3 regions of the Bradyrhizobium sp. 17 genome follow, and region 3 is predicted to be linked to each of the others. Evidence: predicted binding sites of a transcription regulator. Region 3 holds the regulator's gene; each other region holds the start of a gene.

Region 1 (2,267 bases), on a different contig from region 3:
CGAAGGTGCCGTTGCGGGTGGCGCGGCCGGCGCGGCCGGCGATCTGAGCGAATTCGGACGGCGTCAGGCGGCGGAACTGGTAGCCGTCGTACTTGCGGTCGGAGGCAAAGGCGACGTGGTCGACGTCGAGATTGAGGCCCATGCCGACGGCGTCGGTGGCGACGAGGTAATCGACCTCGCCGTTCTGGAACATCGCGACCTGCGCGTTGCGGGTGCGCGGCGACAGCGAACCCAGCACCACGGCGGCGCCGCCATGCTGGCGGCGGATCAGCTCGGCGATGGCGTAGACCTCGTCGGCCGAGAAGGCGACGATGGCGGTGCGGCGCGGCTGCCGCGTGATCTTGCGATCACCCGCGAATTCCAGCTGCGACAGGCGCGGCCGCGTGATCATGGAGACGCCCGGCAGCAGCCGCTCGATGATCGGGCGCATGGTCGCAGCGCCGAGCAGCAGCGTCTCGTCGCGGCCGCGGCGATTGAGGATGCGATCGGTGAAGACGTGGCCGCGTTCCAGATCGGATGCGATCTGCACCTCGTCGACGGCAAGGAACGAGACGTCGAGATCCCGCGGCATCGCCTCGACGGTCGAGACCCAATAGCGCGGCGCTTTCGGCTTGATCTTCTCCTCGCCGGTCACGAGCGCGACGGCGTCGGGGCCGACCCTTGCTGCGATCTTGTTGTAGACCTCGCGCGCGAGCAGGCGCAGCGGCAGCCCGATCATGCCGGAGGGATGCGCGAGCATCCGCTCGATGGCGAGATGGGTCTTGCCGGTGTTGGTGGGACCAAGCACCGCAGTGACGCCGGCGCCGGGAAGCCGCTCGGAAGCGAAGGGGGAGGAGGAAAAAGGCATCTGGGGGATTAGGTAATGGCGATTGGGGCGAATGTCAGTGCTGTTTTGGGGCGGTGGCGCGAAGGGCTCGCCTCACACACTGCTGTCCTCGCCCGGCTCGACCGGGCGATCCAGTATTCCAGAGGCGGCGCAGATCAAACCGAGAGGGCGCGGCGTACTGGATGCCCCGGTCAAGCCGGGGCATGACGGCGGAGAATGCGGCGCCTCTCCCTGAACCCAGCGCAACTGTCTCACTTTGCGACGCTTTTCCCGTTGGCTTTAAGCTTCGGAACGAGTTGAGAACGAATCGCGGCCGAATCGCTGACTCCCCCTTGAGTCCTGTTCCGTTCACGCAAGATGTCGCGGGAGGCTTGTGGGTTCGCACTAGATGGAGTTTTGCTCCGCCGCACAAGCGACGTTTCGATGGCGGATTCGTTAAAGCTGGGGACGGCGCGGAGTCGAATCAGAATCGGGGAGGAGTCAAATGGATTCCCGGTTCTCGACCCCCTCCAAACAAAATGCGCGAAAACAACCCCATGCACAGTAGGCATGTTGTTGAAATCATTGATGTTTATTTTCACCAAAAGGGAGGTCCGTAGCCCGCATGGAGCGGAGCGCAATGCGGGGGCCGAAGCAAAGAACCCCGGATTACGCTGCGCTCCATCCGGGCTACGGCAGCGGGGCTACGGCACCCAGCCCTACTGCGTCTTCGCGACCTTGGGCGGCTGGGCGCTGGTGATGAAGCTGGTTGCTTCCAGCATGGCCGGCCCGAGCGGGGTCGGCACTTTCAGCCAGAACGGGACCAGGATGCGCGTGCCGGCGATCGGTGCGAACGCGACCTCGATGTTGCGCTGGGCGGCGAGATATTTGATCACCGGACGGTCGGGGATGTAGCCGGCGATGGGCACGAAATAGAGCGAGCAGACCACGACCTGGCCGTGATAGCCCTTCTCCGCCTTCACGTTCTCCATGCGCTTGAAATCGAGCTTGAGCTCGTAGCGCATGCGGCCGTCGAACACGGCGGCGCTGCCGTGGCAGGCGTCCGCCGACAGCACGTCGCCGGTGCCGGATACGCGCACCAGCGAGGCCGTCATCGGGTCCCAGACGCCGCGGCGATGCGCGTCGGTGACGACGATGCGGTCGGGATCGACCGGCGGCTCCGGCAGGATGGCAAAATCCTTCACATTGCCCTTGTCGAGCGTGATGCGGATCTCTTCGGTCTTCTTCGAGGTGGTGGTGGAGGCCTGATAGCCGGTCGCGACCAGCGCGCCGTTGACCACGCGGCCCTGCGAGGCGCCGGTGCCGGACCCGCCCGCGAAGGATTTCAGCAGCCCCGAGGTGCCGCCGGAGGCCGCGGCCGCGAACACATCGTCCTGGATGTCGATGTTCCAGGCGCCCTTGCCGACGGGAATGCCCGCCAGCGTCGCCTCATATTGCGCCT
Region 2 (2,267 bases), on a different contig from region 3:
GAGACTGCTGCCACAACGATCGAGGGCGTGCCGTTCCGCTCGTCAATCATGCAGATCGAGCCGCAATGGATCGACTACAACGGCCACCTCAACATGGCCTATTACAACGTGATGTTCGACCGCGCGATCGACCAGATGTGGCTGACGCTCGGGATCGGACCGGGCTACATGAAGGAGCGCGGCGGCTCGACCTTCACCGCCGAATGCCACGTGCGGTATTTGCGCGAAATCCACCTCGACGATCTCGTGCAGGTCTCGGTCTGGCTGCTGGAAGCCGACGACAAGCGGCTGCACACCTTCCAGGAGCTGCGGCACGCGACCGAAGGATGGCTGTCCGCCACATCGGAAAACATGTCGCTTCACATCGACATGGGCTCACGAAAGGTGGCGGCTTTTCCCCCAGACATCCGTGAGCGCATCGCAGCGGTGGTCAAGGCCCACAGCGCCGTCCCGCGGCCCGAGGGCATCGGCCGGAACGTGGCGATGCCCTCGAAGCGGTAAGCGCGCTAAACCCTGTTACGACCCCGTGCCAGTCCGACAACGGCCGAGACCAGGAACAACACGACTGCGATGAAGAAGATGATCTTGGCGATTTCGATCGACGCGCCGGCGAGGCCGCCAAAGCCCAGGATACCGGCGATCAGGGCGATAACCAGAAACGTAACTACCCAGCTAAGCATGATCCGAACCTCTGTTTCGATGTCTGTCTGCGATCGGCGCGGCTGACGCGCCTCACTTGCAGAACCAATCGCCAACTCGGAACAATGGTTCCGGGCCGCTGAAGCCGGAAATTCGCCTGACCGACAGGAACAAATTGGCTTTCGGCGCACGTGGAAAACCCCTGTCCGCGGCCCCATATAGGGACCAATCCCTGTTAAGAAGGCTCCCCTTTCACCACCCCGCGGTGCCAACGTGGGGCAAATGATTCGCATGACCGAGCCGAGCAAGATCACGTCCCAGAGCGTCCCCGACCACCAGCCCGCAGCCGGCGGCATCGCCGCGCGTGCGCGCGCCTCGGTAGGCCCGCAATACCTGTCCGGGCTCAATCCGGAGCAGCGCGAGGCTGTGGAGACGCTGGACGGGCCGGTTCTGGTGCTGGCCGGCGCCGGCACCGGCAAGACCCGCGTGCTGACCACGCGCATCGCCCACATCCTGAGCCAGGGCCGCGCCCGCCCATCCGAAATCCTGTCGGTGACCTTCACCAACAAGGCCGCGCGCGAAATGAAACATCGGCTCGGTCAGATGCTCGGCCATGCCGTCGAAGGCATGCCGTGGCTCGGCACCTTCCACTCCATCGGCGGGCGCATCCTGCGCACCCACGCCGAGCTGGCGCAGCTCAAGTCGAACTTCACCGTGCTCGACGTCGACGATCAGGTCCGACTGCTCAAGCAGCTTCTGCAAGCCGACAATATCGACGACAAGCGCTGGCCGGCGCGCATGCTGGCCGGGCTGATCGACGGCTGGAAGAACCGCGGCCTGACGCCGTCGCAGGTGCCGTCGGGCGAAGCCGCCGTGTTCGCCAACGACAAGGGCGGCAAGCTCTATGCGAGCTACCAGGAGCGGCTGAAGATCCTGAACGCCGCCGATTTCGGCGATCTGCTGCTCGAGGACATCCGCATCTTCCGCGAGCACCCGGATATCCTGCGGCAGTACCAGCAGCGCTTCAAATTCATCCTGGTCGATGAGTATCAAGACACCAACGTCGCTCAATATCTGTGGCTGCGGCTGCTGTCCCAAGCGCCGACTTCTTTTGCCTCTCCCCGCGTGCGGGGAGAGGTCGGATCGCCCGGCAGCGCAATTGCGCGCCCGAGCGATCCGGGTGAGGGGGACTCTCAGCAAGCTGAGCTCGTGGAGGCAGCCCCTCATCCTGACCTTCTCAGCGTGAGCGAAGCTCGTCGCGACCCCGCAAGCGGGGAGAAGGAGCAGACGCGCCACGTCAAAAACATCTGCTGCGTCGGCGACGACGACCAGTCGATCTATGGCTGGCGCGGCGCGGAGGTCGACAACATCCTGCGCTTCGACCATGATTTCCCCGGCGCCAAGGTCATCCGCCTCGAGCGCAACTACCGCTCGACGGGCCACATCCTCGCCGCCGCCTCGCACCTGATCGCCCACAACGAGGGCCGGCTCGGCAAGACGCTGCGCACCGAGGACCAGGACGGCGAGAAGGTCACGGTAACAGGCTCTTGGGATTCGGAAGAGGAAGCCCGCGGCATCGGCGAGGAGATCGAGCAGATCCAGCGCCAGGGCGACAAGCTCAACGAGAT
Region 3 (2,267 bases):
CGCAATGGGTGTGATCGGCCTGCCGGGCAATCCCGTATCGTCCTACGTGTGCGCTTTCCTGTTCATGGTGCCGCTGATTCGCGCCCTGTCGGGCCGTTCAGTGATTCACCATCGCCGTGAACGCGCCGTGCTCGGCCGCGACGTCGGCGCCAACGACCAGCGCGAGGACTATCTGCGCGCGCATCTTGAGGAGCGTGACGATGGCACACGCGTCGTTGTTCCCGTCAATCATCAGGACTCTTCGCTGCTTGCGAATCTCGCTGCAGCACAGGTACTTCTCGTCCGCGCACCATTCGCGCCGAAGGCCGAAGCCGGCACGGCTTGCGAAGTGTTGCGGCTCCCCGTCTGAGCGCCCCCGCAACGCGCGTTCCGCGCACTTTGCTCTGTTCACGGTAAATTAAGCAGTTGCGGAACATGTATCGAACATATAGTGTCTGTTCATGATTTGTTTCGAGCATGCAGCGGCTTATGGCCGAATTCAGCGTCTCGGAATCGGACGACATCAACCGGGGGACTTTGGTCGAGATGTTAACGCGCAAACAATACGAGCTTCTGCGGTTCATCAGTGAACGTCTGAAGGAAAGCGGCGTGCCGCCCTCCTTCGACGAGATGAAGGATGCGCTCGATCTGCGCTCGAAGTCGGGCATCCATCGCCTGATCACGGCGCTCGAGGAGCGTGGCTTCATCCGACGCCTGCCCAACCGCGCCCGTGCGATTGAAGTCATCAAGCTGCCGGAGCTCCAGGCAGCCGCTGGCAGCCGCCGCGGCTTCACGCCGAGCGTCATCGAGGGCAATCTCGGCAAGGTGCGTGCGAGCGCGAGCCTGCCCGCTGACGAGGGCGAACGTCTCGTCGCGGTGCCGGTGATGGGCCGCATCGCGGCCGGCACGCCGATCGAGGCGTTGCAGACCCGCAGCCATACTATCAGCGTACCGCCTGACATGCTCGGCTCGGGCGAGCATTACGCGCTGGAAGTGCGCGGCGACTCGATGGTCGAAGCCGGCATTCTCGACGGCGACATGGCCCTGATCCAGCGCAACGAGAGCGCCGATACCGGCGACATCGTGGTGGCGCTGATCGACGACGAGGAAGCGACGCTGAAGCGCTTCCGCCGTCGCGGCGCCTCGATCGCGCTCGAGCCCGCCAACGCGGCCTATGAGGTCCGCATCCTGCCGCCCAACCGGGTGAAGATTCAGGGCAAGCTGATCGGGCTTTACCGGAAGTACTGATACCGGGAGTCTTTCTATCGGCAGTACTTCATATCGGAAGCACTTCATGCCGGAGGTGCTTGGCGCCTCGCGCGCTTCCGATCGGCATCGCCGGTCAGAGATTGGAGCGGATCATCGTCCGCTCCGGCTGGATAGCCTTTCTGGTTCTGCACAGACTATCCGGCCCCTCCTCCAACGCTGGCTCCTCGCCACGCCGACGAAGCAGCACCGCTTCAAGCAGCACCGCTTCGCGGCTCGGTTGTTCGAGGAAACAGCGACCAGCGGTCAAGTTCGGCCGTTGCAGCCAAGTTGGCAATGTTCGCGTACGCGCCTCCCGAATGCATCGCGGCGAGCTTTGTTCCTATTGAATTCGGGAAAGATAATGTGATCGCGGCTTGCGGAAGCCAGCCGCAGATTTGCCCACAACCAAGCAGAGCGTTCGTGCTTCCACTCTGATAGAGGCCTGCGCCTCGATAAGAGACGCGGGTTGCTATCCCAGCATGAGGAGCACCCGATGTGTGACTACAGCCTACATGCCGTCGCGTCGCGCCCCGCCGAAGTCGGCGAGACGATCGTCACGACAAGCTTCCGCGGCACCTCGACGCGCGGCTTCGCCTCTGCAGCCGATCCGTCTGTTGCCGTCTGCCTGCTGCCGGGGACGGAGCTCGCCTTCGCCGACGACGTCCGCTACGACAATCGCTGGATCTGGACGCGCACCATCAATTCCCGCGTGGGCAAGTTCGGCAAGATCGATCCGCACGTTCCCGACCGCCATCATGATGCGATCGAATTCCCCGACGGCAAATACGTGCTGGTGACGCAGCTCGTCGAAGGCCAGCGCGCGACGGTGCTGCAACTGCCGGTGACTCAGTCGGTCACCGAGCGCGAGCACAAGGCGCAGATCACCGCCGACAGGCAGCCGACCGTCACGCACCTGCCGATCGGCTGACAGAGCCGCCCTCCGGCTACGAAGTCGGAGGTCAGGATTGAATCGCCATCGCCGGCCGTGGCCGGCGAGATGGTGTGGTTTGCACCCCGCGAATCCGAACGGACGCACCGAA

The links. Region 3 encodes LexA, which represses DNA repair genes until DNA is damaged. Its sites were predicted from a motif close to TGTTCNNNNTGTGTTCNG; they were not measured.
Region 1: a site for LexA is predicted at 1,114-1,131, ahead of IVB13_RS35545 (helicase-related protein). Genes of this name have one in related genera too.
Region 2: a site for LexA is predicted at 740-757, ahead of IVB13_RS06150 (UvrD-helicase domain-containing protein). Genes of this name have one in related genera too.

What each region holds. Positions count from the first base shown of each region.
Region 1 covers NZ_JADPJQ010000128.1:94,064-96,330, reverse strand. The annotation lists gene IVB13_RS35545 (helicase-related protein) at 1-847, opposite strand, end outside; gene IVB13_RS35540 (DUF3108 domain-containing protein) at 1,525-2,267, opposite strand, start outside.
Region 2 covers NZ_JADPJQ010000035.1:252,810-255,076, reverse strand. The annotation lists gene IVB13_RS06160 (thioesterase family protein) at 1-501, shown strand, start outside; gene IVB13_RS06155 (DUF1328 domain-containing protein) at 507-680, opposite strand; gene IVB13_RS06150 (UvrD-helicase domain-containing protein) at 922-2,267, shown strand, end outside.
Region 3 covers NZ_JADPJQ010000012.1:217,635-219,901, forward strand. The annotation lists gene glp (gephyrin-like molybdotransferase Glp) at 1-349, shown strand, start outside; gene lexA (transcriptional repressor LexA) at 526-1,227, shown strand; gene IVB13_RS02285 (hypothetical protein) at 1,721-2,155, shown strand.